DNA from 2 places in the Paenibacillus sp. FSL R7-0302 genome. Region 1 is predicted to be linked to the other one. Evidence: a T-box and tRNA genes for the amino acid it is inferred to sense, from the RefSeq annotation. Region 1 holds a T-box; the other holds one or more tRNA genes.
The links. The T-box of region 1 lies ahead of pheS (phenylalanine--tRNA ligase subunit alpha). A T-box ahead of a tRNA ligase gene usually reads a tRNA of that ligase, here a tRNA-Phe.

Region 1 (14,730 bases):
CGTCTGAGGGATATGATCGTCTGTGGCCAGTCTTTCTTATGAATGAAATCGGGTTCCCGGAGATTGGAGTCTCGATGGCGGCTAGCTTCGGGCTGATCAGTGCGGCGACTACTCTGCTGGGTGTGCTGGCTGTCTATATGGCCGGGAAAATCATTGATTTGCAGAAGGAACGTCAAGTAGCGGCCGCCTTGTTCCTCCTGACCTCCGTCCGTGCTGGCTGCATTATACTGGTGGCGCTTGCGCCTAATTTCTACTGGGCGATCGGGGCGGTACTGCTCCTAGGGGTGGTCGCTTCGGTCAGCGACCCGATCTATACCACCTGGCTGAACACGAAGCTGCCATCCCAGAACCGGGCTACGCTCTTGTCGATGATCAGCCAGTCCGATGCCCTGGGCCAGAGCGCAGGCGGTCCGGTTGTAGGTTATATCGGCAGCCGGATCTCTATCAGAGCTTCGCTGCTGTCGGCGGGCTTCCTGCTGGTACCTGTGATTGCGTTATACGGCAGGGTGCTGCGGAGGCGGTCATGATGTTCTGGAACTTCATTAGCTTCAATCCCCGGCGATCCCTGCCGATATAGGATATATCCGGTGACATAATTCAACCCTTAACCCAGACCTGTGAACATAGTGTTACATATTATATAATGAACCCTATGTAGCAAATCCGGCGTCATCCGCTTGCAGAGCTGTGCAAGTACAAAGTATTAGTTAAGGAGAATGTGGACATAGCTTGATAGTAATAGAATGATAGTTCTCCGGGAGTATTACGGATGAGCGTAGGGATGGTGAATAGCAATGAGCAGCAATTATATACAAGCAGAACAAGAAATCGATACCTATCAAGGCAATGACCTCGGGTTAACCTACACGGCGGAATATAGTGTATTCAAGGTCTGGGCGCCAACAGCCTTCACAGTGTCGCTCGTATTATATGCAACAGGCGGAAACGGGTTGACCCCGCAGACCGCAGATTACAAGGACAGCGGCAAAATTCTTAGTATGGAGCGCGCTGAGGGCGGAGTATGGACGATCCAGGTTCCCGGTAACCTGAAGGGGAAGTATTATATGTACCGCGCCGTATTTGCTGACGGTTCGATTAATGAAGCGGCCGATCCTTATGCAGTAGCTGTATCGGCCAATGGAACACGGACAGCCATCGTGGATTTGTCCGAGACAGACCCGGACGGCTGGGAGAGCGATGCCTCTCCGGTGCTGCCGCATCCGGCAGATGCTGTAATCTATGAGCTGCATGTCCGTGATTTCTCGGCGGACCAGAGCTCCGGTATGACGTATAAGGGGAAATTCAAGGCCTTCACCGAGACTGGCCTGCGGGATGAGGCGGGTCATCTGCTGGGCATTGATCATCTGGCCGAGCTGGGCATCACGCATGTTCATCTGCTGCCGGTGTTCGATTATCAGACGGTGGATGAGCTGGGCAAGCCAGGGGAAGAACCGGCATCCTCCATCTTCACAGACTATAACTGGGGCTACGACCCCCAGCACTATAATGTGCCGGAAGGCTCCTACAGCACAGACCCGGCTAACCCGCTAACCCGTATCCGGGAATTCAAGGAGCTGGTTCAGGCGCTGCACAGCCGCGGCATCTCGGTGATTATGGATGTGGTATACAATCATACCTATGGCTTCCAGAAGGGACCCTTCCAGCCGCTGGTGCCGGACTATTACTACCGGCATGATCAGAGCGGCCGGCTCTCTAACGGCTCGGGCGTCGGCAATGAGCTGGCTACAGAACGGCCGATGGTCCGCAAGTATATCAAGGATTCCCTGTCCTACTGGGCTAAGGAGTACCATATTGACGGGTTCCGCTTCGATCTGATGGGGCTGATGGACAGCGTGACCATGCGCGAGATTACCGAGGAGCTGCGGCTGGAGATTAATCCGGGGCTGCTGCTCTACGGTGAGCCGTGGACAGGCGGCGACTCCCCGCTTGCCGCCAAGACGCTGAAGGGCGTACAGCGCGGCAAAGGCTACGCCGTCTTCAACGACAACTTCCGTGCGGCCATCAAGGGAGACAGCGACGGCTGGGGCAAAGGCTTCGTGACCGGGGAATACGGCAAGGAAGGTGCGATCGCGTCCGGGGTGAGCGGGGCGATTCATGAATTCACCGATGCGCCTACAGAGACTGTGAACTATGTAACCGCACATGATAATCTCAACCTGTGGGACAAAATTCTGGCGACCCAAGGACTTCGCGGGGAAGCCGGGCTGCCGGAGCTTGAGGGCGGCAAGCTGCGGAGCGGCGGGGATCTAAAGGCCGCACTAGAGCAGGCGAATCCGTATGTGGGAGTAGATCCCGAGAATGTGCTGGACCATGAGACGGTACGCCGTTCGTTGCTGGCTAACGGAATCATTCTGACCTCGCAGGGGATTCCGTTCCTCCATGCCGGGGATGAGCTCCTGCGCAGCAAATACGGAGATCATAACAGCTACCGCAGCCCGGACTGTATCAATGCGATCCGGTGGGAGAACAAAAGCAAATTCCTTGCAGTATTTCAATATTACAAAGGGCTGATTGAGCTGCGCCGGACACATCCGGCCTTCCGCCTGCACGGGCGCCAGGAGATTGAGCGCAGTCTGGAGTTCCTGCGCTGTGATGGCGGAGTCGTTGCCTATAGACTGAAGGATCACGCCGGCGGAGATACATGGAATAATATCGTGGTGATCTACAATGCCAATATGGAGCCGGTCACCCAGTGTCTCCCGGAGACCTCCGGCTGCTGGAACATCGTAGTCGATCATACCCATGCCGGACCTGAGGCCTTCCGGCAGACGGAGAACGGCAGTGTAGAGGTGGCCGGACTGTCGATGATGGTACTCTATGATAAATACGGGGAGCCTGAGCCGAGATCGAAGATTGTAGAAGTTCATTATGACCGTCCGGACGGCGATTACCGGGGCTGGAATCTCTGGGTGTGGGGTACAGGCATTCAGGATGGACAACGGGACTTCCAGTATATGGAGGAAGATCATGCCGTAGCACGGATTGAAGTGCTGCCGGGGACCTCCACGATAGGCTACATCCTCCGGCTGAACGACTGGGAGGAGAAGGACGGCACTGCTGACCGCTTCATCGACTGCTCGGGCAGCGGGGAGCAGGTTATCAAGGTGACGGTTCGGGAGCGTAGTCCGGAGCATAGCACCGAACTGGCTGATCCGCTGCAGCGGACCAGCTAGAACATTAGAAGAGCTGATTAGTTCCATCTCCTTGGGGGAGGGGAGCTAATCAGCTCTTTTTGGCTAGGAGTTATATGTAGGAAGTCAGCTTCTGCCGGTGCTAGTTCCGCTGATCGCTGTACTTCTTATCCACATGCTCGCTGTACAGATTAGCCTCATTGCCGCCATGGTTCTTGGAGCGGTACATCGCAAGATCGGCGGCACGAAGCAGCTCGTTGATGCTGCTGCCGTGCTGCGGGTACAGAGCCACGCCAATGCTGGCGGAGGTGTGGAAGCTGGAGCCCTGATTGACGGACCAGGATTTGTTGAACAGCTGGAGCAGACGGTTCAGCAGCTCGTCCAGCATTTGCGGGCTGGTGAACCGGTGCAGCACCACCGCGAATTCATCTCCGCCGATCCGGAAGGCTTGGCCGGAGCCCTTCACGGTCTGCTGCAGCTCCCGGGAGAGCAGCTGCAGGAACTCATCTCCGGCCAGATGGCCGAGTGTATCATTGAGCTGCTTGAACCGGTCGCAGTCCAGCAGCGCCACGGCGATCTCCTGCCGGCGCTCCTCAGGCTGGTTGATCAGGTTCTCCATGTACATTTTGAAATGGGCACGGTTGGGAATCGCGGTCAGATGATCATAGAAGGCCAGCTTGTGCAGGCGCTCCTCATATTGCTTGCGCTGGGTAATCTCACGCGAGACCAGCATGAACTGTGCCGGGAAATTGCGGCTGCCCGCAATAGGGGTAACCTTGGTCTCCAGCCACACCCAGTGCCCTTCGGCCGAACGCATGCGCAGCTCGGATATTCTCGGTGAAGACTGCACCACGCTCTTGAGCTTGGCCCAGGAGATTTCGGCTTCACGGATATAGTTGGAGAGCGGCGCCCCTTTGCTTGGCACATAGCCCAGTGCAGCTGCATGGGAAGGCGAGGCATACAGGATCAGACCGTTCGGATCTGTCAGCACAATGAAGTCGGACATCGTCTCACCGATCAGCTGGTAGAGCGATTGCTCGTCCTGCATTTCGTTCTGCAGGGAGATCAGTCTGCGGCTGAGATAGATGATGACCATAACCAGCATGAACAGAAATACAGAGTAGACGGCGAACAGGGAGCTTTTGAGATTATTGAACTCTGTCATCACTTGGCTTGCATAGGTGTCAATCTTGTCCTCTGCCTGATTCAAGCTTTCCCGTACTTCATTCAGCTCGGTATGTATGGTAAGGGCAGAATAAGAGGCGGGATTCCAGCTCTTCTGAACCCGCTGCGAGATCAGCTCCCGGCCGTTATCCCTCCACGCGGTAAGCGTGGTTCCGAAGTGATCCAGCTCGTTCCTCAGCTCGTCCAGCAGCAGCTCGCTCTGCTTCATTCCATTGAACGGGCTCTTCACAGCATCCAGATTGTAGCGGGCGGTATTGACCCGCTGCAGCGCCTGGGCATTATTGTCCTCGAATTCCTGCGACAGCGTACTGCGCTGCGCGCTGGTCAGCGCCCCGCCGACTGTGGTCTGAAGCGCAAGGGCTGCCTGATAGAGATCGCGGTCGGCATTCAGAATGAGCTCGGAATTCTGGTAGACGTCACTGTATAGGGAGTCGGATAATTTGTTCATCGTATGATTCAGAATCAGCAGGGAGGCCACACTGATCCCAACCAGAAGAACGGTGATGGACGTGAATAATATAATCAGTCTGCGTGTACTTGTGTTTTCCGAAAAAACTGCCACTGTCATCCTCTCCCCGCGCAGAACTTTTGCAAATCTCATGGGTGTAGCTTTGGTGCATGCGAAACTTATCCTTATGCGGAATATGGCTTCATGCAGGCATGTAAGAGAGTATACATTAGCGAGTCCTAGAGAGCAGGGGAAGAAAGAGGCAATAGAAAGAATAACTTCCGGTTAGATCGCGGTTTCTTTTCACCAGTATATAGGACATCCCTTAAGCAGAGCAATTGCTGAAAAAATAATAAGCCCCGTCAGCTTCCGCTGCGGATGCACAGGCCGTGAAGCACACCCTGGAGCCGGAGTGGAAACAGTGGAGACATATCCGTTACAGCCGATACAAAGAACTATTATGTATACCCTACTACTATGTAAAAGGTATTCTGACCTTTGAGTCCTATTACCCACTTTTGCTGCAAACGATACCCCTTTGGTATCAATTGTGCATTAAAAATAAAACAGAAAAATCCGCCAGCCCGGGAATCTGAGACTGGCGGATGGAACAGCAGATTACAAACTGCAGCGTCTAGGAGGACGCTACTCGTTGCGTAGCGCATGAATAGGGCGCATTCTTGCAGCCTTGCTTGCAGGAATCATTCCGAATACGACACCGATGATCAAGGAGAAGGAAAAGGAGATCAGGACCATATTCCAGGAGGGCGCCACATTCAAGGCGGTATAATGACCGACAGCCCAGCTAGCGCCAAGTCCCAGTGCGACTCCGATCAGGCCCCCGGTGCCGCTTAAGACCACGGACTCGATCATGAACTGCAGCATAATATTCTTTTTTTTGGCCCCGATGGCCTTGCGGATGCCTATCTCTCTGGTTCGCTCATTGACCGAGACAATCATAATGTTCATAATCCCTATCCCGCCTACAAATAACGAGATACCCGCGATACCACCAAGGGCCAAGGACAGAGTGGCGCTGGTCTCATTTACCGTTTCCAGCATCTCCCGGGAATCAAAAACAGAGTAGGCATTCTCGGCTGCACTGAATTTGGCAGTAAGGCTGGCCTCCAGCTTGGTTTTGACATCATCCACATTGTCATTTGAAGTGGTGGTGAGGGTAATGGAGCGGACTCCCTTGCTCTGCAGGAACCGTTCGGCTGTGGAGATGGGGATCAGCAGCTTTTCGTCGCTTGAGCCGACGCTGGTGGAGCCTTTACTCTCCAGCAGCCCGACGATCTTGAAGCTGCTTCCGTTGATCTGTACCTTTTGGCCTACAGGATTATCTGTACCGAATAGATCCTCCGCTGTATCTGATCCGATTAACGCAACCTTCTGCCGGTATTCTGTATCCATCTCAAGCAGGAATCTTCCGGATTGCACGTGGAAATCCTGAACCTCTTCGTAGGCAGGTGTAATGCCTTCTACGGATACGGAAACGTTCTCGGTACCGTGCTTGGCGGTAACGTTCCCGGAGATTACCGGGGATACATTGTCCACCCCTTCAATCTCACCCAGGGCCAGGGCCTCCTCGTAGGTTAGCGAAGTGGTGGCTCCGCGGCCCATAATGTTGACGGTCAGCTGGTTGGTTCCCAGGGAGCTTAGGGACTCTGTAATCTGTGAGGTGGTGCCCTGGCCCACAGCGACAAGTGCAATAACGGAGGATACCCCGATAATGATGCCCAGCATGGTAAGAAAGGCTCTTATTTTACTGCTGAGGATACTTTTGAAGGCCATTTTCATACTCTGGTACAGCATCATGAATGCGCCACCTTCCGATCCTCTACAAGATCCCCGTCCTGAATCCGGATCACCCGTTTGGCCTGCTCGGCTATCTCCAGGTCATGCGTGATCAGAATAATGGTATGCCCCTGTGCGTTAAGCTCCTTAATCATCTCCAGAACTTCCTTGCCTGTCTTGGAGTCCAGCGCTCCGGTTGGCTCATCGGCAAGAAGAATAGGGGGGGTTCCGGCAAGGGCGCGGGCAATAGCCACACGCTGCTGCTGGCCTCCGGACAGCTCGGAGGGACGATGATTCATTCTGCTCTCCAGGCCTACCCGGACCAGGGCACTGCGGGCAATCTCTCTGCGCTCCCTATGGGACATTCCACGATAGATCAAGGGCAGCTCTACATTCTCTACCGCTGATAATTTCGGCAATAGATTAAAGTTTTGAAATATAAAGCCAATCTTTTCGTTGCGGATCTGGGCCAGCCTGTTGTCAGACAGCCTGCGGATCTCCTGGCCGTCCAGGAAATAATCGCCTTCATTCGCCACATCCAGGCAGCCCAGCATGTTCATCAGGGTGGACTTGCCTGAACCTGACGGGCCGATGATCGCAACGAATTCACCGTGATGAATGTTGAAGCTCAGGCTTCTCAGAACCGTCATCGATTCTCCGGCCATCGTGTAGCTGTGCTGCATCTTCTCCACCCGGATCAGCGGCTCTGGTGAGGTCATCGTCCGCCACCGCCTCCACTGAAGCCACCGCCGCCGAAGCCGCCCATCCCGCCGCCAGCACCTCCACCGGTACCACCTCCGCCACCGAAGCCGCCCATCCCGCCCATGCCGCCTTGCTGCGGAAGCTGCGGGGAGGTAGCATTGCCTGAGGAGATCACGGTCGGGAGGATCACTTCATCCCCTTCACTTAAGCCGCTGACGATTTCGATGCTGCTCTCATTGTGGATACCAGCCTCTACAGCTATCCGTTTCATGCCTGAGGCGAGACCGGCTGGACCTCTGCTTCCGGCTGCTCTGCCGGGGAACTCCGCGCCAGCAGAGGGCTTGGTTTCAGCAGCACCTCTGTCCGCCCTGCCGGATTCTTCATCCCCGGTCCCCGGCACATTGACGAAGGATTTCCCGTTTATCTTCGTTACAGCTTCGATGGGAACGGTCAGAATATCCTTCTTCTCTTCGATCGTAATCGCCACCTCCGCAGACATGCCGATAAGCACACCCTCTGAGTCATTTAATCCTACAGTGACGTTGAACAGGGAGACACCATTAGAGGAGGTCCCTTCTTTGGCGATATCTATGACCTTACCGGTAAAAGACTTGTCCTCAAGGGCATCCAGTGTAATGGCCGAGGCTTGATTCAGCTTGATTTGGGGGATATCCAGCTCATCTACCTGTACGGTTACGCTTAGATTCACGTAGTCGGTCATAGTGAACAGCTCTGTGCCATTCTGGGCCTGTTCGCCGTCCGTAATATTTACGGCAGTGATCGTTCCGTCGATAGGAGCGGTCAGCGGATCAGGCGGAGCCATATCTTCATGGATGGCAGCGATGGATTCCTGCCCGTCCACGATATCGCTATTGGCTTTATCAATAGCTTTTTTTGCCGATTCCAGCTCCTCCTCTGTCGCGTTATTCATAGCCAGCGTCTTGTAGCTCTCCTGTTTATTCTTAAGCTCTGTCTTGAGATTCTCCAGTGACTTTGTCGCTTCCTTCAGCTTATCGTCCAGATCGCCCGCAACAAACGTGATCAGCACAGCACCTTTTTCAACAACATCGCCTTTCTTAACCATGACCGTATCGACCTTCCCGGCTTCTTTGGTACGGATGCTCTCGCTGTTGATCGCCGATACTGCACCTGAACCCGAGACACCCACCAGGATATCCCCCTTACTGGCAACTGCCGTATTCAGCGGAGCGGCATTGATCTGCCGGTTCTGATCCGGCCAGAGCCTATAGCCCGCAATCCCTGCAATAGCAACGAGGACTATCGCTGAAGCGATAATGATGATCTTCTTCTTATTCATTGTGCAGCTCCTTCGGGGGAAGAGGTGGTTGCTTTGGCGGTAACCTCAAGGGAATAGGCCTGGCTGGCGAGCTCTGTCCGCACTCCCTGGAATTCATCGTAGAATTTAAGGGCATAGGTGCCGGAGCTCAGATTTTTGAACAGGACGCTGGTAAGGGTCGTAGAATAAGAATTGTTTGTTCCCAGGGTCAAGTCGGTGCCGAGCATCAGTGCTTTCTCATGAGACTGTCCATAAGGATCTATAACCTGAAGGATGAGCTTATGCTGGTAAGCGCCTGTCTGATAGGTAGTATCCTGATTGAGATTGTAATTGAACGTCACTGCAATGCTGCTTGCACCCTTGGTGAGTTCCCCTGTAGAGCTGGTAACTGCCAGTGTATAAGGGAAGAGGGGGACAGAAGCCAGATTGGTCAAAGGGGTAACCTCTGCCGGTGTCAGTGTCAGCGCTGCCGTATTCACGTATCCCGTCGCAGCCGTTCCTGCGGCAGTCAGCTTGCCATCCGCAATCGCCTGGCTGATATACAGCTGAAGACCTGCGGTGTCCAGTGTGGCCGGGACTTTCGCCCAGAAGGTAACCAGTGTTTTGCCTTCAGGGCTGGTCGACAGCTCGGACTGGTTGGCGGTTGCTTCAAAATATTGCCCGTCAGCAGTCCTGAACTGCCCGTACAGACGGGCCAGATCTGCCTGCCGGACTTCGTCGCTGTTCATTTCCACTTCGCTGTACACCAGGTTCGAGCCGGTTCCTGTATACAGGAGGGTGGAACGTTCCTTCACGGTGGCTTTTTTGCCGGTGGCTGTGATCTTGAAGGCTTCCCCTGCAGCCAGCGGAGCTACACTCTTAACGGTACTGTCGCTTGTACTGAGAGAGAGGAATTGCGACACTTCTGTACCCTTGGTCTCCTGGAGGATGAGCTTGACTAGCCTGAAATCCAGAGTGTATGGAATATGGCCTTGAACCGTTATTTGAGTGCTGGCACCAGGGGCAAGGACTGAAGAGCTGTTGTCCGTATAAGTCTGCGAAGAGGAGCTGAGATCCTTCTGATCCACCAGGAGTATTCCTGTAAAAGCAGGCAAAGTAATGGTCTTGGACGTTGCATTGCGTATCGTTAGTACAGCCTGTACCAGATCCTCGCTGCCCCAAGGCAGACGCAGCAGGGAGTCCAGAGAGACAGCGAAGGTACCATAGGTATTGGTTACGCTGGTCTCGGCAGCGAGATGAATCTGGCTCTCCGGCGTGTAAGGGATGCGGAAATAGGCCACAGGCAGCGTTACTTTATCCGCGCTGGCCGCAGGAGCAATCATTTGCAGCTCCAGAGAATTCTGAGCCAGCTCCAGCGGAACATTCGCGCTCAGCTCAATCAGCTTCTCTTCCAGCGGCTTCAGGGTCAGGCTGCTCAAGGCAGTGGCCGTCACCGGGAAGCTATAGCCTTCCGCCGACTTGACGTTAAGCTCATAAGCAGGCAAAGTGACCGCTGTGCTGCCGGTATTCTTCACCCGGAGCTGATAGCTCCAGACACCGTTCCCGTTATCCGCATGCACATTTGCCTTCAGCAGCTGCATGTCCACCGTATTGCTGCCGATGGAGACCTTCTTGGTGTAGCCCGCCGCTACGGTGAAATCTGCGGTTACCGCAGCCGGAAGTGCGTAGGAAGAGACAGGCAGGTACAGCTTGAGTCCTTCATCCAGCTTGGCGATCTGTAGCGTCAGCTTGCTGACATTCATGTAAGAAGGGATCTCGGTCATATAATAGAGCGTCCTCTTCTCCTGAGGCTGGAGCTTGAATTCGGGGCTGCTGTCATCCAGCGTAAGCGTGAAGACAGAGCCGCCCAAGGATTTCAGGTACAAGGTATAGCCCGGATCTGTAAGCACTTTGTTACCCAGATTGGTTAGGCTAAGCCCGACCTTGGCATAGACTTTGCTGTTATATTTGTAGATTTGCACGGATTCGGCTTTGGTGCCGGCTGTAATACCGCCGAGTTCGACCTTTCGGGTCTCCCCTATCAGGGAAGACAGTGAGTAATTGGAAGGAATCGTGAACGTGCCTATACGCTGTTCATAATTAGCGGCGCTGAAATTCCAGCCGTAGATGTTGATTTTGAGTCCTTTGACTGAGGCGGCAGTTCCAATATTCGCATAGTATGTAAGACTGGTGCTTTGTTTAGCAGGGATTTTCTTGACCGCACTGTCTGCGCTGACCGGAATTCCCTTAATGATGCTGCCGCCCGCAGTTACAACTTTGGAGAAATAGTCCGCCAGATTGACGCTGCTGCCGGCAGTGTTGGTATAGGTAAGCGTGTAGGTGAGAATATTACCGCCGGTTTGGCTCTGAATCCCTACATGGCTCAGCTTCACCTGAAGCGCGGTGCCGAGCTTGAGCGCACTTAGACCGTTAAGTGTGGAGACTTCCGTGACCGCGCTTGCTGCTGTGGCAGCCGTTGAACCGGATGAAGCGGCATAGGCCGTGGTTCCCGTGCTGCCTGCGGTTTGACTTGCGGCAAATGTGCTGAGCAGCAGCAGAACAAATGCTTTTTTTCGTGTAAGCATGTAATTTCCTCCTTGTATGATCTCTTAAGGGAAAATATCAACATTGACTGAATGTCCGCTGAAAAAAAAGCCGTCAAACCGCGCTGAAGCTTAAAGGGAGCTTAAAAGAAGATAAAAAATAAGCGGAATGTGCGAGGCTTGTCAAACGGGCTGTTTTTGCATATAATAGATGGGTATATCTTCCCAAGTGGAGGATCGAAGTGCAGAGGTTATAATCCGCATACATGCAATGATGGAGAAGAGTACGCAGTGCCTGGCTTACAGGGAGGAAGCGCCGCAGATTGAGAGCGTTTCTAAGAGAGCAGAGCTGCCGAAGTTCACTCCGGAGCAGTTCCCTGAATGTGCTTGAAGAGCGCTAGTAGGGGGGACCGGCCGCAGACCGTTATTTCTGTATAAAGTGAGACAGGTCTTTGCCGCACCGAAAGAGGGAATATTGCTCTTAAGGGAAGCGTACGGCCGTCTAACAAGGGTGGTACCACGGTCTTTTCGTCCCTTTACCGGGAGGAAAGGCCTTTTTTTGTTGAACAATATGAGATTTGAGGGGGCAGTACAAGCCATGAAAGACAAATTGGAAGCACTGAAGGCTGAGGCGCTGACGAAGCTGCAGGCGGTAAACGATCCGCAGATTCTGAATGACCTTCGTGTCAAATACCTTGGCAAAAAAGGCGAGCTGACAGAGGTTCTGCGCGGTATGGGCGGACTAAGCGCGGAGGAGCGTCCGGTGATCGGCCAGGTGGCCAATCTGGTGCGCAGCGCCATTGAAGAGGTGATCGGCGCCAAGCAGGAGCTGTTCCAGCAGCAGGAGACAGAGAGCCGTCTGAATGCGGAGAAGGTCGATGTAACCCTGCCGGGCCGCGGCCTGCCGCAGGGCGGCATTCATCCGCTGAGCCGGGTGATCCAGGAGATCGAGGATATTTTCATCGGCATGGGCTTCCAGGTTGCAGAAGGACCGGAAGTGGAGACGGATTATTATAACTTCGAGGCGCTGAACCTGCCGAAGAACCATCCGGCCCGCGACATGCAGGATTCCTTCTATATCACGGAAGATATTCTGATGCGTACCCAGACCTCGCCGGTACAGGTGCGTACCATGCAGGCCATGAACGGGGAGAGTCCGGTCAAGGTCATCTGTCCGGGCAAGGTGTTCCGCCGTGACGACGACGATGCGACCCACTCCTTCCAGTTCCACCAGATTGAAGGCCTGGTGATCGGCCGCAATATCCGCATGAGTGACCTGAAGGGTACCCTGCAGCAGTTCACCAAGGAGATGTTCGGGCCCGCGGCGGGCATCCGCCTGCGCCCAAGCTTCTTCCCGTTCACCGAGCCTAGCGTTGAGGTGGATGTAAGCTGCTTCAAATGCGGCGGCGAAGGCTGCCGTCTCTGCAAGCAGAGCGGCTGGCTGGAGATTCTCGGTGCCGGTATGGTGCACCCGAATGTGCTGCGGATGGGCGGATATGATCCAGAAGAATACAGCGGCTTCGCGTTCGGCATGGGCGCTGAGCGGATCGCGATGCTGAAATATGGTATTGATGACATCCGTTACTTCTACACGAATGATATGGGCTTTGTGAAGCAATTCAAGGGTATTTAGGGATTTGGCGGGTGTGTGCGGGGGCGGGACGGATATTGTTAAGCCGGAGGGATGACGGCAGTGCTAATTAAATGACTGCGATTGAAGGACCGGAGGGGAATTTTGGAACTGGAGGAGCGGTAGCGTCCGCCTTTAGGATTGGATTTCTACTGCGGCCAGCAGTGTAATCAGGAAATTCAATCCTAACAGCGGCCGGAAGTCCAAATATTCTCTGTAGGAACACTGCAATGCAGAATTTTGTTGCGCGAAGTTGACGTGGGCTTGTTTATATCCGCTTCCGCGCCCCGGCGCAGGCCGGCATGGAGATCAATACATCTGAAACAAAAAGGAAGTGTGCGATTATGAAAGTATCAACCGCCTGGCTGGCCGATTATATATCGCTGGAAGGGGTGACCGCAGATGAGCTGGCGGATAAAATCACCACCGCCGGCATTGAGATTGACGGAGTAGAACGCCGCAACAAAGGGATTTCCGGGATTGTGACCGGCTACGTGAAATCCAAGGAGAAGCACCCGGACGCCGATAAGCTGAACATCTGTATCGTCGATGCAGGGCAGGGTGAGGATCTGCAGATTGTCTGCGGAGCTAAGAATGTCGCAGCGGGCCAGAAGGTTCCGGTCGCGCTGGTAGGCGCCAAGCTGCCGGGCCTGGAGATCAAAAAAGCCAAGCTGCGCGGCGTGCTGTCGCAGGGGATGATCTGCTCGGCCAAAGAGCTGGGCCTGAACGACAAGCTGCTGCCCAAAGAGCTGCAGGAGGGCATTCTCGTGCTGCCGGAGCAGACCGAGGTGGGCCAGGATATTCTCAAGCTGCTGGGTCTGAATGACGAAATCCTTGATTTCGACCTGACGCCGAACCGTTCCGACTGCCTGAGCATGATCGGTGCCGCTTATGAAGTAAGTGCAGTGCTGGGCCGTGAGCTGAAGCTGGCTGATCCGGCGGCAGAGCTCGTGGAAACGGGCGGGAAGGCTGCGGACTCCATCACGGTTACCATTGAGGACGAGGCATTCTGCAGCCATTACGCCGTGCGTTATATTGCCGGAGTGAAGACCGCGCCGTCCCCGCTGTGGATTCAGAACCGCCTGATGGCGGCCGGGGTACGTCCGATTAACAATATCGTAGACATCACCAACTATGTGATGCTGGAATACGGACAGCCGCTGCATGCATTTGACGGCGGGCAGGTCCAGGGCGGAACCATCGGTGTACGGTTTGCCCATGAAGGGGAAGGACTGGTTACCCTTGACGGACAAGAGCGCAAGCTGGAGCCGCAGATGCTGGTGATTGCAGATGGCTCAGGTGCCATTGGCCTGGCCGGAGTGATGGGCGGACTGTCTACAGAGGTTACCGCAGACACCGTTAATATCGTACTGGAATCAGCCAGATTCGATGGCGGAACAGTACGCAAGACCTCGCGTCAGCTGGGTCTGCGCTCGGAAGCATCCCAGCGGTTCGAGAAGGAAGTCGACCCGAATGCAGTCATCCCTGCACTTAACCGTGCGGCTGCCCTGATTGCCCAGTATGCCGGAGGAATGGTGCATGAAGGAATTGTTCAGGCCGGCAGTATCGCTGGTCAGGAGAAGGTGCTGCACTTATCGCTGGAGAAGCTGAACCGCTATCTTGGCACGGAGCTGTCGCTGCTGGAAGTGAAAACCTTGTTCGGACGTCTGCACTTCAAGTGTGGTGATGCGGCCCAGGGAATCGTCGAGGTCGAGGTTCCGACACGGCGCGGAGACATTACCCAGGATGTGGATCTGATAGAAGAGATCGCCCGCTTGTACGGCTACGACAACATTCCGACCACCCTGATCGAAGGCACTACGACGCCGGGCGCGCTTACCAGACAGCAGTCCCTGCGCCGTGAACTGCGACGCCTGCTCTCGCTCGGCGGGTATCAGGAGGTTATGGGCTATTCCTTCATCCAGCCGGAGCAGACCAAGCTCTTCCCGATCCTGGCGGAAGGCAGGCAGTCTGTGAAGCTGGCGATGCCGATGAGC
Region 2 (14,730 bases), on a different contig from region 1:
ATGAGTTCGCCGCATCTGAAGTGGAGACCGCGAAGCGCCTGGGCATTGATCCCTACGAAGTATTAACCCGGATCGCCGAGCAGGTGCCGCCCGGCAGTAACGGACTGCTCTTCCATCCGTATCTGACCGGAGAACGTGCACCGCTGTGGAATCCCGATGCCCGCGGCTCCTTCTTCGGGCTAAGCATGAATCACCGTAAGGAGCATATGATCCGTGCGGTGCTGGAAGGTGTCATCTTCAATATGTATACCGTATTGCTGGCCATGGAGGAATGTATCGGCGAGCCCGTTAGAATCCTGGCTACCGGCGGCTTCGCCCGCTCGGAGCTATGGCGGCAGATGATGGCGGATATTTTCGATCAGGAGGTAGTCGTCCCTGAGAGCTTCGAGAGCTCTTGCCTCGGCGCAGTCGTACTGGGATTATACGCCATCCGCCGGATCGATTCCTTGGATGCTGTCTTCAGCATGATTGGCTCCACTCACCGGCATGAGCCGGTTACTGCCCACGCCAAAGCCTACAAACAGCTGCTGCCCATCTTCATCTCGGTATCCCGCAGTCTGGAGGATCAATATCAGGCTATCGCCGACTTCCAGCGCGAGCAGGCGGGGGAACAGCCCGGCTAACGTGCTTTCCAGAACCGCCTGCTTACAGCAAAGCGCCGGACAGCCGCAGATGCGGCCAGCCGGCGCTTTCAATATATTATACTTAGCCTAAGTCTACAATGTCGCCTTTGGCGCTGCTGCCGGCTTCTGCGGTGCAGAGCCGAACACCATCCAGGCTGGCTTCACATAACGGAAGGCAAGCGCAACTACCAGCCAGGAGCCCAGGAGGGCCACCAGCCAGCCGCCCGCTATTGCCGCCGTATAGGCCAGCGATCCGCCGTGGAACGGCAGCTTCCGGTACATGAACAGCAGCAGCGGATGGAGCAGATAGATACCGAAGGAGCACGCCCCGGCCGAGAGCAGCAGTCTGCTCAGCACGCTTCGTCCTGCCCCGTACAGCAGGAAGGACAGCTGGAACAGTACCAGACAAGAGAGCAAGGCATGCAGGTTCGAGAAGCCTTCATACCACAGACTGTTGATCACTGTTTTCTTCGTATAGTTGTTGTACCACAATACCACGTGCCCAATCCCGGCGGCGGCCCATAAGAGCCATAGTACTACCCAACTCATACCTTTACCGGAGCGCCAGCCTTCGCGGGAGGGAACGAGCCACTTTTTCAACGAGCTGTAGTAGATGGCAATTGCCGCACCTAGCAGGAAATACGAGAAATACGTAATGGCCAGACTACCCTTGGACAGCTTCCAGTACCCGTGGTTCACCATATATTTGTTAAGCAGCACGAAGCCCCACTGTAGAGCAAGCCCGATCACCGGTGCCCATGCCGCGAGATGCCGGACTTTTTGCAGACACCAGAGTATCAACGGGAACAGCAGATAGAACTGGATAATGATGATGATATAGTAGAGATGTGTATACGCCGTACCCGTCCATAGATACTTGAAGAACTTCCCGCCCATCTCCTGAAGAGGCATCCCCCAGGTATGACCGGCCGTCATTTTCAGTCCAAAATACAGCACCGTAAACACAAGATAAGGCACAATAATATAGATCAGCCTGCGGCTGTAGAATTTGGCCAGTACCTTCCCGCCCAGCGGACGGTCAATATAATTGTAGAACAGGACGAACCCGCTTAAGAATATAAAGGAAGGCACCGCAAACTGGCTGAACTTGTTAATAAACAGAAACGGAGGGAACATGGACGTGCCCAGTGTCTCAGCCAACGTGCGTGAAGTGGCATGAATGGCGATCACCGCAAAAATAGCGATTGCCCGAAAAATATCAAGCTGTGGTATTCTTTCCTTTTGAGCCATTATGATTCCTCCTGTTTACGCAGCTCACGGAGCGGATTCCCCCCGACGAACGAACCGGCAGCAACATCTTTGTGAACCACCGATCCCGCCGCAACCGTAGCCCCATCCCCAATCGTAACCCCAGGGAGAATAGTCGTGTTAGCCCCAATCATTACATTCTCACCGATCATAACCTCACCCAGCCGGTACTCCTTGATGAGATACTCATGAGCCAGGATCGTAGTGTTATAGCCGATAACCGTGTTCTCCCCAATAGAGATCTTCTCCGGAAAAAAAACATCCACCATCGCCATAAGTCCAAACGCAGTATGCTTGCCTACCTTCATCCCGAGCACCCGGCGGTAAATCCAGTTCTTGAGCGGCAGAATCGGGCAATAGCGGGCAATCTGGATAAAAATAAAATTGCGCACACCTTTCCACGGGCTGACCGTGCGGTATATATGCCAGAGCGAATTATGCCCCTCCACGGGATAACGGGTTATCTTTCTCACGGCTGCATAGTCTCCTGCTCCACAATAGAGTACAAATCCTTCATCTCCTGGATGATGTAATCCGGTTCATAGGTGCGCAGCACAGCCTCACCCTTAAGCGACCAGGCCACCCCTGCTACACGCACACCTGCTGCCTTGGCAGACTGAATATCGACAGCACTGTCGCCAACCATCAGAGTTTTGGCCGGATCAACACCCAGATTGGCAACAGCCGTGAGCACCGGCTCCGGATGCGGCTTCGGATGAGTCACATCATTCACCGTAACAATCGTCTCCATATATTTCAGCAGATCGAACATCTCCAGTGCCTTGAGCGTGGTTGGCCGGATCTTCGTGGTCACCACCCCAAGCTTGATTCCCTGGCGCTGCAGCTCCTCCATCGTCTCATTCACATGGGGAAAAGCGCGGACCAGCTCATCGTGATGCGCATTGTTGTACGAACGGTAGGACCGTTCCAGCACCCCTATATCCTTCGGCTCCAGGCCGGAGAATGCGCCTAGCTGCTGCTGAAGTGTAGTTCCCATCAGGGGAATGATCTGTTCCCGGGTCAGAGCCGGCAGGTTATTCTCCTTCAGCGCATGCATGAACGAATTAATGATCAGCTCATTTGTATTCACAATCGTTCCGTCCAGATCAAATAACACGCATTCTATCATTGATTGTATTACTCCTTTGTTTCCTTATCTTCAGAGGGATCTTCCACCGGCTGAACAGGCTTCTGAGGCGTATTAGCGGCACTCTCTGGAACTACAGCATCCGCCGCTGCCGGTTTGGTGCTGATGATCGGGTCCAGGTAATGTGCCTTCGGCTGTCCGCTAACCCGCCGTACAATAATCAGTACAATGGCGGCAACAATAATGAGCAGCGCGAGCAGCTGAGAGATACGGATATTCCCGTAAGCCGGGTCAAGATAGCCTTGCTCGAAGCCCATCCACTTCATAGGGCTCCACAGCCCGTTAATGAAGGCTGCCACACCGCTGCTGCCGTCAAAGGCAAGACTGTCCGTACGCAGAGCTTCAATGAAGAAGCGGCCGATGGAGTACCAGATGAAGTAGGACATGAAGATTTCTCCGGCACGTACGAACTTCTGGCGGCGCAGCACCATGAGGAGCAGAATGCCCAGCAGACTCCAGAGTGATTCGTACAGGAAGGTCGGATGGTGAAAAGCATCCCCTATGTACATTTGATTAACGATAAAATCCGGCAAATGCAGCTTATCCCGCAGGAACGATTCCTCTACCACGCCGCCATAGGCTTCCTGGTTGATGAAATTACCCCAACGGCCGATCATCTGGCCGGCAAGCAGTCCAGGAGCACAGATATCCACGATGCGCCAGAACGGATAGCCTTTATAGCGGAAATAAATAATCCCGCAGATAATCGCGCCGATCAGGGCGCCATAAATCGCAATACCGCCATTCCAGACCTTGAAGATATCGAGCAGGTTATCCTTATAGTCTTCCCACTTGAAGGCTACGAAGTATAGCCGCGCGCCAATAATAGCCGATGGCAAGCCCAACAGCAACATATCCATGAAGAACTCCTGAGGAATGTTGAAGCGTTTGCCTTCTTGAATACATAGGAATAGCCCGATAAGCGCACCAAGACCCAGAATCAGGCCATACCAGTGCACCGGCAGTGATCCAATCGAGAAGACAATCGGGTCAATCGCTAGTGAATAAAACATGCTCTCACACTCCTAATCGAGATCATCCATATCTTCTGAGATGGTGGCGGTAAGTTTATTCGTAAATTGCAGCGCGGCATTGAAGCCCATTTGCTTGAGCCGGTAATTCATCGCAGCCACCTCGATAATGACAGCGAGGTTACGTCCCGGACGGACAGGGATGGTAACCAGCGGCACATCGGTATCAATAATCCGTGTCGTCTCCTCATCCAGTCCCAGACGGTCATACTGCTTGTCCTGCTGCCAGGCTTCCAGTCTGACCACCAGGGTAATCCGCTTGTGATTACGGATAGCGCCTGCCCCAAAGAGCGTCATAACATTAATAATCCCGACACCGCGGATCTCCAGCAGGTGACGGATTAATTCCGGTGCGGTACCATGAAGCTGATTATCCGAGGTCTGACGGATCTCCACCGCATCATCGGCAATCAGGCGATGACCGCGTTTAACGAGTTCCAGTGCCGTTTCACTTTTACCAATGCCGCTGGTGCCTGTAATCAGCATCCCTACCCCATATACATCACAGAGAACACCGTGAATTGTTGCTGTCGGTGCCAGTCTGCCCTCAAGGAAGCTGGTCAGTCTGCTTGAGAAAATCGTGGTCGCCATCGAGCTGCGAAGCACGGGAAGTCCCTTCTCGTTGCTGATGTCTACAAGCTCCTGGGGTACATCCAGCGCACGAGTAATGACAATACAAGGGGTATTGTCGTTACAGATTCCGCGTACCCGGCTTTTCCGTTCTTCCTCTGAGAGCATAGAGAAGAAAGCCAGCTCTGTTTTGCCCAATAGCTGCACACGTTCTTCCGGATAATATTCGAAATAACCGGCCATTTCCAGCCCGGGACGGTTCAAATCATCCACTGTGATCGGTCTCTTCAGACCTTCATGTCCGGATACTACCTCTAATTGAAAATGCTGCACCAATTCCGATACTTTTACCTTCTTAGCCATATATGTCCGTCCTTTCGTCACCCGCGGCTTATGCCGCTTCCCCGCATACCGGTTACATCTTTATCCATTCCAGCTACAGGTAATTCTCCTGCTATCTTAATGGATTATGCCAGTGAATGCAATCTTAACCCCAGCGGTTATCGTTCCATTCCACCATGATCATTACAAGAAAAAGCCGCCTAACCAGGCGGCTTTCTTCATTATAAACTATGTTCACCCTGCAGAGATCTTATCCCAGCAGAACGTTAAGTTCGGATTCTTTGTCGAAGATGTGGACTTTGTTCATGTCGATGGCCAATCTAGGCTTGCTGCCTTCACGGGTAGTGGAACGTCCATCTACACGCGCAATTACAGTGTTATTGCCAAGACCGCTCAAGTAGAGGAGCATTTCATGACCAAGGTTTTCCGTAACATCAACCATCGAAGTGAAGATTGTGTTAGGGGAAGCTTCCAGGAACACTGGCTCTTCATGAATGTCTTCTGGACGAACGCCCATGATTACATCTTTACCGATGAAGCCTTTGTTACGCAGGATTGTAGCTTTGCCGCCTGGAACTTCAACATCAAGGTTCTCTGCACGGAAACGGACAGCGCCGTTCACTTCGGAAAGAGTACCGTTGATAAAGTTCATGGTAGGGGAACCGATAAATCCGGCTACGAACAGGTTCGTAGGTTCATTGTACAGTTCTTCAGGGGAAGCTGCCTGCTGGATGATACCATCGTACATAACTACGATACGGTCACCCATCGTCATTGCTTCTGTCTGGTCATGCGTTACATAGATACAAGTAGTTTCAAGGCGTTTCACCAGCTTAGTGATTTCAGCACGCATTTGACCACGAAGCTTAGCATCCAAGTTGGAAAGAGGCTCATCCATCAAGAAGACTTGTGGATCACGGACGATTGCGCGGCCTAGAGCGACACGTTGACGTTGACCACCGGACAGTGCCTTAGGTTTGCGTTCCAGCAAGTGCTCGATATCCAGGATTTTCGCTGCTTCGCGTACTTTCTTGTCGATTTCTTCTTTCTTCACTTTGCGCAATTTTAGACCGAAAGCCATGTTCTGATATACACTCATGTGCGGGTACAAGGCGTAGGATTGGAATACCATCGCGATATCACGGTCTTTAGGAGCAACGTCATTCACTACACGGTCACCAATGTACATTTTACCTTCAGAGATTTCTTCCAGACCAGCGATCATACGCAGGGTTGTGGATTTACCGCAACCGGAAGGACCAACCAGTACGAGGAATTCCTTATCTTTAATATCAAGATTGATATCGATTACTGTTGCTTTATCGGAACCCGGGTATTTTTTGAAAATATGCTCTAAACGTACGCCTGCCATTGTATTTCCCCCTCGAGTCTAGTATTGGATTAGAAAATCAAACGCTTTCTTGTACACTTATCTTACCCCAGAGCCGGCCTCATGGCTATTTGCAAGGTTCACAAAAAACCTATTTTCTTTTCGTCACTTTATACAATAACATGGCAAGCTTCACAATAGCGGCATCCCCAAAGCTGCGGACATCGGCCCCCGTCTCCTGTTTGATCTTGTCCAGCCTGTAGAGCAGCGTGTTGCGGTGAATGTACAGCTTCTTGGCGGTTTCACTGACATTGCAGTCCATTTCAAAAAAACTCTCCAGCGTCAGCAGCATTTCCTTATCCGCCAGTACCGCCGTGTAATCACCGATCTGGCCCAGCAGCTGTCTCCGCCGGTCATCCGGAATACTGTTAACCAGCCGCTCCATGTGCAGCTCCCACGGCAGATGAATATAATCGCCTACCTGGAAGATACGGCCAAGAATAATGGTCTCCCGCAGCAAGGCGACTGCTCCTGTCAGACCTTTAACCGGGATAATGGCTGGAGAGACCGCCAGATGGAAGACGCCAACCCACTCGCTGGCAATCAGTTCATGCAGCCCCATAGAAGTCTGTGACAGCAGATCCTCAGCACTCTCTTCCTCATCCTCTTTATCATCTCCGCCTGTGAGGAGTTCCTTACGGGCTAAAATTAACCATTCCTTATCCTGCAGGGGAACCAGCAATACATCATTCTCGAAATAACTGCGCAGCAGCTTCATTAAGGAGCGATACGTCATCTGCGGATTATGAACATTCTCGCTTACCAGCATGAACGGAATCATATCTCCGAACAGCCGGCCCTTCAGTGAGATTTCATCCGGGATCTCCGCATCGTCCTTCTCCTGCTCCAGTTGGGCATTCAGCCAGCCGCTAAGCTGCCGCGCCTCCATCTCCCCTTCTTCCTTGAACCCGGTTGCCTTCAGCGCTACCGCAAAATTGCGTCCGGCATAATTCACCAGCTCCAGCTCCAGCGGCGACAGCCCCTCTGTCTCCACCCACACTGCTGTAACACGGCCATCATTCTCATAGAGGGGAAGCCAGAGATAACCCTCATGAATGACCGGCAGTTCCTGATCCTTATCCGTACCTATGCCAAAAAGTGAAGCGGAATGCTGTCTCCCCAGCTGCTTGATTCCGGTCCTCTTTCCGGTGAGTTGCTCCAATTTTTGACGCAAACCCTCACTATCCATCATCACCATTCTCCACCACTTTTGCTTTTTTCGCTTATTTTATCATATTTTGCTGTAAAATGCGGAATTTGCGCTTATGAGCATACTTGTATCATGTATCAAAATACAAAAAAGGCCACCACCCTAAAGTGATGACCGTTTGACTTAAGATGAGCCATGAAGGACTCGAACCTTCGACACCCTGATTAAAAGTCAGGTGCTCTACCAACTGAGCTAATGGCTCCTAAAAAGGGATGGAGGCTGATGGATTCGAACCACCGAACACGTACGTGAGCAGATTTACAGTCTGATGCGTTTGGCCACTTCGCTAAGCCTCCATGATGGTGGCGCGGGAGGGAATCGAACCCCCGACACAAGGATTTTCAGTCCTTTGCTCTACCGACTGAGCTACCGAGCCATAAAAAAAACCTAAAAAACAAAAAAATGGCGGAACAGGGCGGGATACTCTTCACTCCGTTACGAGATTGCGAAGTATTCCTTACGATGCCTATGCTTCAACGAACCCAGGGAATTCTCATCCCTTAAGCCATTAAAAATGGCGGAACCGACGGGATTCGAACCCGCGATCTCCTGCGTGACAGGCAGGCATGTTAGGCCAACTACACCACGGTTCCACAATTTATTGTAAAAAATGGTGCCGGCGAGAGGACTTGAACCCCCAACCTACTGATTACAAGTCAGTTGCTCTACCAGTTGAGCTACACCGGCACGGTGTAAGGCAATACAATTCGAACATAAAAATGGTGGAGGCTGAGGGGTTCGAACCCCCGACCCTCTGCTTGTAAGGCAGATGCTCTCCCAGCTGAGCTAAGCCTCCGGGTATGTATGGTAGCGGCAGAGGGGATCGAACCCCCGACCTCACGGGTATGAACCGTACGCTCTAGCCAGCTGAGCTACGCCGCCACACTACAAGTATTGGATTTATAATGGCGGAGAGAGAGGGATTCGAACCCTCGCACCGCTTACGCAGTCTAACCCCTTAGCAGAGGGTCCCCTTATAGCCACTTGGGTATCTCTCCAAATTAATGGTAGCCATGTAAATCCGCACAGGAAATTGATTCCTGAAAACTGAATCCGAAACGAATCTGCGTTGTAGCATTTTTGGATAAGCCCTCGACCGATTAGTATTGGTCAGCTCCATGCATTGCTGCACTTCCACCTCCAACCTATCTACCTCGTCGTCTTCAAGGGGTCTTACTAATTGGGAAATCTCATCTTGAGGGGGGCTTCACGCTTAGATGCTTTCAGCGCTTATCCCGTCCGTACGTAGCTACTCAGCCATGCTCCTGGCGGAACAACTGATGCACCAGCGGTACGTCCATCCCGGTCCTCTCGTACTAAGGACAGCTCCTCTCAAATTTCCTGCGCCCACGACAGATAGGGACCGAACTGTCTCACGACGTTCTGAACCCAGCTCGCGTACCGCTTTAATGGGCGAACAGCCCAACCCTTGGGACCTACTTCAGCCCCAGGATGCGATGAGCCGACATCGAGGTGCCAAACCTCCCCGTCGATGTGGACTCTTGGGGGAGATAAGCCTGTTATCCCCAGGGTAGCTTTTATCCGTTGAGCGATGGCCCTTCCATGCGGTACCACCGGATCACTAAGTCCGACTTTCGTCCCTGCTCGACTTGTAGGTCTCGCAGTCAAGCTCCCTTATGCCTTTGCACTCTGCGAATGATTTCCAACCATTCTGAGGGAACCTTTGAACGCCTCCGTTACTCTTTAGGAGGCGACCGCCCCAGTCAAACTGCCCGCCTGACACGGTCCCCGTACCCGCTAAGGGCACTAGGTTAGAACCTAGATACGATCAGGGTGGTATCCCAACGGCGCCTCCGCAGAAGCTTGCGCTCCTGCCTCACCGGCTCCCACCTATCCTGTACAGATCGTACCCAAATTCAATATCAAGCTGCAGTAAAGCTCCATGGGGTCTTTCCGTCTTGTCGCGGGTAACCTGCATCTTCACAGGTATTAAAATTTCACCGGATCTCTCGTTGAGACAGCGCCCAAGTCGTTACGCCATTCGTGCGGGTCAGAATTTACCTGACAAGGAATTTCGCTACCTTAGGACCGTTATAGTTACGGCCGCCGTTTACTGGGGCTTCGGTTCACAGCTTCGGGTTACCCCTAACCGCTCCCCTTAACCTTCCAGCACCGGGCAGGCGTCAGCCCGTATACTTCGCCTTGCGGCTTCGCACAGACCTGTGTTTTTGCTAAACAGTCGCTTGGGCCTTTTCACTGCGGCCCCCTCGGGCTATTCACCCTACCGAGGCACCCCTTCTCCCGAAGTTACGGGGTCATTTTGCCGAGTTCCTTAACGAGAGTTCTTCCGCGCGCCTTAGAATTCTCTTCTCGCCTACCTGTGTCGGTTTGCGGTACGGGCACCTTCTCCTGACTAGAGGCTTTTCTTGGCAGTGTGAGATCATGACCTTCGCTACTATAATTTTCGCTCCCCATCACAGCCCAGCCTTACGATGTGCGGATTTGCCTACACACCAGCCTCACTGCTTAGACGGACATCCATCAGTCCGCGTCACTACCCTCCTGCGTCACCCCATCGCTCATAGCGGATTACGGTGGTACAGTAATTTCAAACTGTTGTCCTTCGACTACGCCTGTCGGCCTCGCCTTAGGTCCCGACTTACCCTGAGCGGACGAGCCTTCCTCAGGAAACCTTGGGCTTTCGGCGGATCAGATTCTCACTGATCTTTTCGTTACTCATACCGGCATTCTCACTTGTATACTCTCCAGCGCTCCTTACGGTACACCTTCAACGTATATACAACGCTCCCCTACCCCAGATACATACGTATCTAGCCATAGCTTCGGTGGTGTGTTTAGCCCCGTTACATTTTCGGCGCAGAGTCACTCGACCAGTGAGCTATTACGCACTCTTTCAATGGTGGCTGCTTCTAAGCCAACATCCTGGTTGTCTGTGCAACTCCACATCCTTTCCCACTTAACACACACTTGGGGACCTTAGCTGATGGTCTGGGCTGTTTCCCTTTTGACAATGGATCTTAGCACTCACTGTCTGACTCCCGGCAAGAAGTAAATGGCATTCGGAGTTTGACTGAGCTTGGTAACCCTTGCGGGCCCCGCACCCAATCAGTGCTCTACCTCCACCACTCCATTCACCGAGGCTAGCCCTAAAGCTATTTCGGGGAGAACCAGCTATCTCCGAGTTCGATTGGAATTTCTCCGCTACCCCCACCTCATCCCCGCATTTTTCAACATGCGTGGGTTCGGGCCTCCAGTGCGTGTTACCGCACCTTCACCCTGGACAGGGGTAGATCACACGGTTTCGGGTCTACGTCCACATACTCAGTCGCCCTATTCAGACTCGCTTTCGCTGCGGCTCCGGCTTCTCACCTTAACCTTGCATGTTAAACGTAACTCGCCGGTTCATTCTACAAAAGGCACGCCATCACCCATAAAGAGGGCTCTGACTTTTTGTAAGCACACGGTTTCAGGTTCTATTTCACTCCCCTTCCGGGGTGCTTTTCACCTTTCCCTCACGGTACTGTTTCACTATCGGTCGCCAGGTAGTATTTAGCCTTAGCAGATGGTCCTGCTGGATTCATACGGGGTTTCACGTGCCCCGCACTACTCGGGATCCGTCTCGGAGAGAACACAGTTTGGGCTACAGGGCTTTTACCTCTATCGCGGGCCTTTCCAGACCTCTTCACCTACTCTATTCCTTTGTAACTCCATGTGAGACGTCCCACAACCCCAAGAGGCAAGCCCCTTGGTTTAGGCTGTTCCGCGTTCGCTCGCCGCTACTGACGGAATCACTATTGTTTTCTCTTCCTCAGGGTACTTAGATGTTTCAGTTCCCCTGGTCTGCCTCTGCGTATCCTATGTATTCAGATACGAGTAACTGCGAATTACCACAGCTGGGTTTCCCCATTCGGACACCCCCGGATCAAAGCTTGCTTACAGCTCCCCGAGGCAGTTTCGTTGTTCGCCACGTCCTTCGTCGGCTCCTGGCGCCTAGGCATCCTCCGTGTGCTCTTAGTAGCTTAACCAATGCGTTTTCCCTAAGGAAAACCGCTTAGCATCGCCATTAATTCAAAACTTGTTTACACAAGTTCAGCTTAAAGGAATGTTCTAAAACGCAAATTCGTTTCGGTATCCAGTTTTCAAGGATCAAGTTGCTGTTATTATGAAACAATCACGACTGTGATGTTCGGAATAACAGACGATGTGCATATACTGTTGTAAAGAAGTTTTGGTGGAGCCAAGCGGGATCGAACCGCTGACCTCCTGCTTGCAAGGCAGGCGCTCTCCCAGCTGAGCTATGGCCCCATATAATCACCCCAAAAAGTGAGGTGTAGCTTCGAGGTTAATTCCGATTACTTTTCGGGGACCCCGGTACTTACTATTCAATTTCAGATTGTTATATGGTGGGCCTTGGTGGACTCGAACCACCGACCTCACCCTTATCAGAGGTGCGCTCTAACCAACTGAGCTAAAAGCCCATATAACAAAACTTACAGTAGTGAAGCAATCAATGAATTGATTGTCCGCTTGGCGGCGTCCTACTCTCCCAGGACCCTTCGGTCCAAGTACCATCGGCGCTGGAGGGCTTAACGGTCGTGTTCGGGATGGGTACGTGTGGAACCCCTCCGCTATCGCCACCAAACGCATACGAAAGAGACTTGCTCTTTCAAAACTGAACACGAGTGAGTGTCCGAACCCGAAGGTTCTATTGTGGAAGCGAAGCTTCCGATTTGAATGTCCTCATTGCAGAAGACGATTCTCCATAGAAAGGAGGTGATCCAGCCGCACCTTCCGATACGGCTACCTTGTTACGACTTCACCCCAATCATCTACCCCACCTTCGGCGGCTGGCTCCCTTGCGGGTTACCCCACCGACTTCGGGTGTTGTAAACTCTCGTGGTGTGACGGGCGGTGTGTACAAGACCCGGGAACGTATTCACCGCGGCATGCTGATCCGCGATTACTAGCAATTCCGACTTCATGCAGGCGAGTTGCAGCCTGCAATCCGAACTGAGACCGGCTTTGCTGGGATTGGCTCCACCTCGCGGCTTCGCTTCCCGTTGTACCGGCCATTGTAGTACGTGTGTAGCCCAGGTCATAAGGGGCATGATGATTTGACGTCATCCCCACCTTCCTCCGGTTTGTCACCGGCAGTCACTCTAGAGTGCCCAGCCTTACCTGCTGGCAACTAAAGTCAAGGGTTGCGCTCGTTGCGGGACTTAACCCAACATCTCACGACACGAGCTGACGACAACCATGCACCACCTGTCTCAACTTTCCCCGAAGGGCACCTGATGCATCTCTGCTTCGTTAGTTGGATGTCAAGACCTGGTAAGGTTCTTCGCGTTGCTTCGAATTAAACCACATACTCCACTGCTTGTGCGGGTCCCCGTCAATTCCTTTGAGTTTCAGTCTTGCGACCGTACTCCCCAGGCGGAGTGCTTACTGTGTTAACTTCGGCACCAAGGGTATCGAAACCCCTAACACCTAGCACTCATCGTTTACGGCGTGGACTACCAGGGTATCTAATCCTGTTTGCTCCCCACGCTTTCGCGCCTCAGCGTCAGTTACAGCCCAGAAAGTCGCCTTCGCCACTGGTGTTCCTCCACATATCTACGCATTTCACCGCTACACGTGGAATTCCACTTTCCTCTTCTGTACTCAAGTCACCCAGTTTCCAGTGCGACCTCAGGTTGAGCCCAAGGTTTAAACACCAGACTTAAATAACCGCCTGCGCGCGCTTTACGCCCAATAATTCCGGACAACGCTTGCCCCCTACGTATTACCGCGGCTGCTGGCACGTAGTTAGCCGGGGCTTTCTTCTCAGGTACCGTCACTCCGGTAGCAGTTACTCTACCGGACGTTCTTCCCTGGCAACAGAGCTTTACGATCCGAAAACCTTCATCACTCACGCGGCGTTGCTCCGTCAGGCTTGCGCCCATTGCGGAAGATTCCCTACTGCTGCCTCCCGTAGGAGTCTGGGCCGTGTCTCAGTCCCAGTGTGGCCGTTCACCCTCTCAGGTCGGCTACGCATCGTCGCCTTGGTGGGCCGTTACCCCACCAACTAGCTAATGCGCCGCAGGCCCATCCCCAAGCAGCAGATTGCTCCGCCTTTCATTCTCTCCTCAGGAGAAGAAAGAAATTATCCGGTATTAGCTACCGTTTCCGGTAGTTATCCCAGGCTTGAGGGCAGGTTGCCTACGTGTTACTCACCCGTCCGCCGCTAAGTTTGAAAGAAAGCAAGCTTCCTTTCAAACTCCGCTCGACTTGCATGTATTAGGCACGCCGCCAGCGTTCGTCCTGAGCCAGGATCAAACTCTCCAAATTGGTATTTAGAAAGAGCGATTGCTCATTTTGAAACATCTGACGAGAATTTACATTCTCTCATTTTGGATCTCACCGAAGTGATTTCCCACTCACTCGTTGTTCAGTTTTCAAAGATCAATGTCTCATCTTTTGTCGTTGATGTTTGTCTCAGCAGCGACCTTTATAATATATCACAGCACCCTTGTTTCAGTCAAGCGTTTTTTTAATTTCTTTTTTCGCTTTAGCTTCCAGCAAGTGATCCGAAGATCTCCTGTCCAAAGGGCCGAGACTTAATGTATCATGAATCAGGAGCCTTCGTCAACCTCTAAAACAAAGTTAATTTTAATCCCAATAACAGCGCCACTCCCGGCAGCCCAAGAATGGTTACAGCACCTATGGTTGTAGGGTTAAGCGGAATGTGCAGATCACTTACAACTCCTGAGAAATTAACGATATAAATCCCGAGCGCCGCCAATATAAGATGGGTTCCAAATACGCTCAGCCATGCCCAGCCCAGTCTTTTCCTGAATACAATCAGGACCAGCAGCGCTGCAGATATAATCAGCACACCCATTGCAACAGTTCTTAGCATCGTTCTCCTCCTCGCTGACTCAGTCTGTTCATACTTGCAGCTGGCTCCGGTTAAGCCCCAGCCGCTTGGCATCCTTAAGGTGTATCTGATATTTACGCTCAGCCGCCTCCAGGATATAGATCGCATAGTCAATCTGATCCTGGCCGAGAGCCTCATCAAACATCAGATAGGCCCGCTCCCATTCAGACTGGGCTTTACGCACCTCATGGTACACCGCGCCCCATTCCTCTTCCATCTCCACTGCCTTTTCCTTCCCCGTATTTCCGCT

Region 2: it has a tRNA-Phe gene. The T-box ahead of pheS (phenylalanine--tRNA ligase subunit alpha) is inferred to sense a tRNA for this amino acid. The anticodon was not compared.

Annotation. Positions count from the first base shown of each region.
Region 1 is NZ_JBBOWB010000001.1:4,625,398-4,640,127, reverse strand. Features, by position in the region: gene MKY96_RS20035 (MFS transporter) at 1-527, shown strand, start outside; gene pulA (type I pullulanase) at 795-3,194, shown strand; gene MKY96_RS20025 (sensor domain-containing diguanylate cyclase) at 3,295-4,899, opposite strand; gene MKY96_RS20020 (ABC transporter permease) at 5,431-6,603, opposite strand; gene MKY96_RS20015 (ABC transporter ATP-binding protein) at 6,600-7,301, opposite strand; gene MKY96_RS20010 (efflux RND transporter periplasmic adaptor subunit) at 7,298-8,602, opposite strand; gene MKY96_RS20005 (hypothetical protein) at 8,599-11,145, opposite strand; T-box leader at 11,366-11,642, shown strand; gene pheS (phenylalanine--tRNA ligase subunit alpha) at 11,702-12,736, shown strand; gene pheT (phenylalanine--tRNA ligase subunit beta) at 13,078-14,730, shown strand, end outside.
Region 2 is NZ_JBBOWB010000002.1:569,414-584,143, forward strand. Features, by position in the region: gene gntK (gluconokinase) at 1-623, shown strand, start outside; gene MKY96_RS28105 (acyltransferase) at 717-1,874, opposite strand; gene MKY96_RS28110 (acyltransferase) at 1,874-2,365, opposite strand; gene ppaX (pyrophosphatase PpaX) at 2,362-3,021, opposite strand; gene lgt (prolipoprotein diacylglyceryl transferase) at 3,030-4,052, opposite strand; gene hprK (HPr(Ser) kinase/phosphatase) at 4,065-5,003, opposite strand; gene MKY96_RS28130 (ABC transporter ATP-binding protein) at 5,233-6,354, opposite strand; gene MKY96_RS28135 (PucR family transcriptional regulator) at 6,464-7,546, opposite strand; tRNA gene MKY96_RS28140 (tRNA-Lys) at 7,712-7,784, opposite strand; tRNA gene MKY96_RS28145 (tRNA-Tyr) at 7,796-7,878, opposite strand; tRNA gene MKY96_RS28150 (tRNA-Phe) at 7,883-7,958, opposite strand; tRNA gene MKY96_RS28155 (tRNA-Asp) at 8,098-8,175, opposite strand; tRNA gene MKY96_RS28160 (tRNA-Thr) at 8,194-8,269, opposite strand; tRNA gene MKY96_RS28165 (tRNA-Val) at 8,303-8,378, opposite strand; tRNA gene MKY96_RS28170 (tRNA-Met) at 8,388-8,464, opposite strand; tRNA gene MKY96_RS28175 (tRNA-Ser) at 8,489-8,580, opposite strand; rRNA gene MKY96_RS28180 (23S ribosomal RNA) at 8,663-11,589, opposite strand; tRNA gene MKY96_RS28185 (tRNA-Ala) at 11,794-11,869, opposite strand; tRNA gene MKY96_RS28190 (tRNA-Ile) at 11,966-12,042, opposite strand; rRNA gene rrf (5S ribosomal RNA) at 12,090-12,206, opposite strand; rRNA gene MKY96_RS28200 (16S ribosomal RNA) at 12,331-13,891, opposite strand; gene MKY96_RS28205 (pro-sigmaK processing inhibitor BofA family protein) at 14,196-14,462, opposite strand; gene MKY96_RS28210 (DUF2508 family protein) at 14,491-14,697, opposite strand.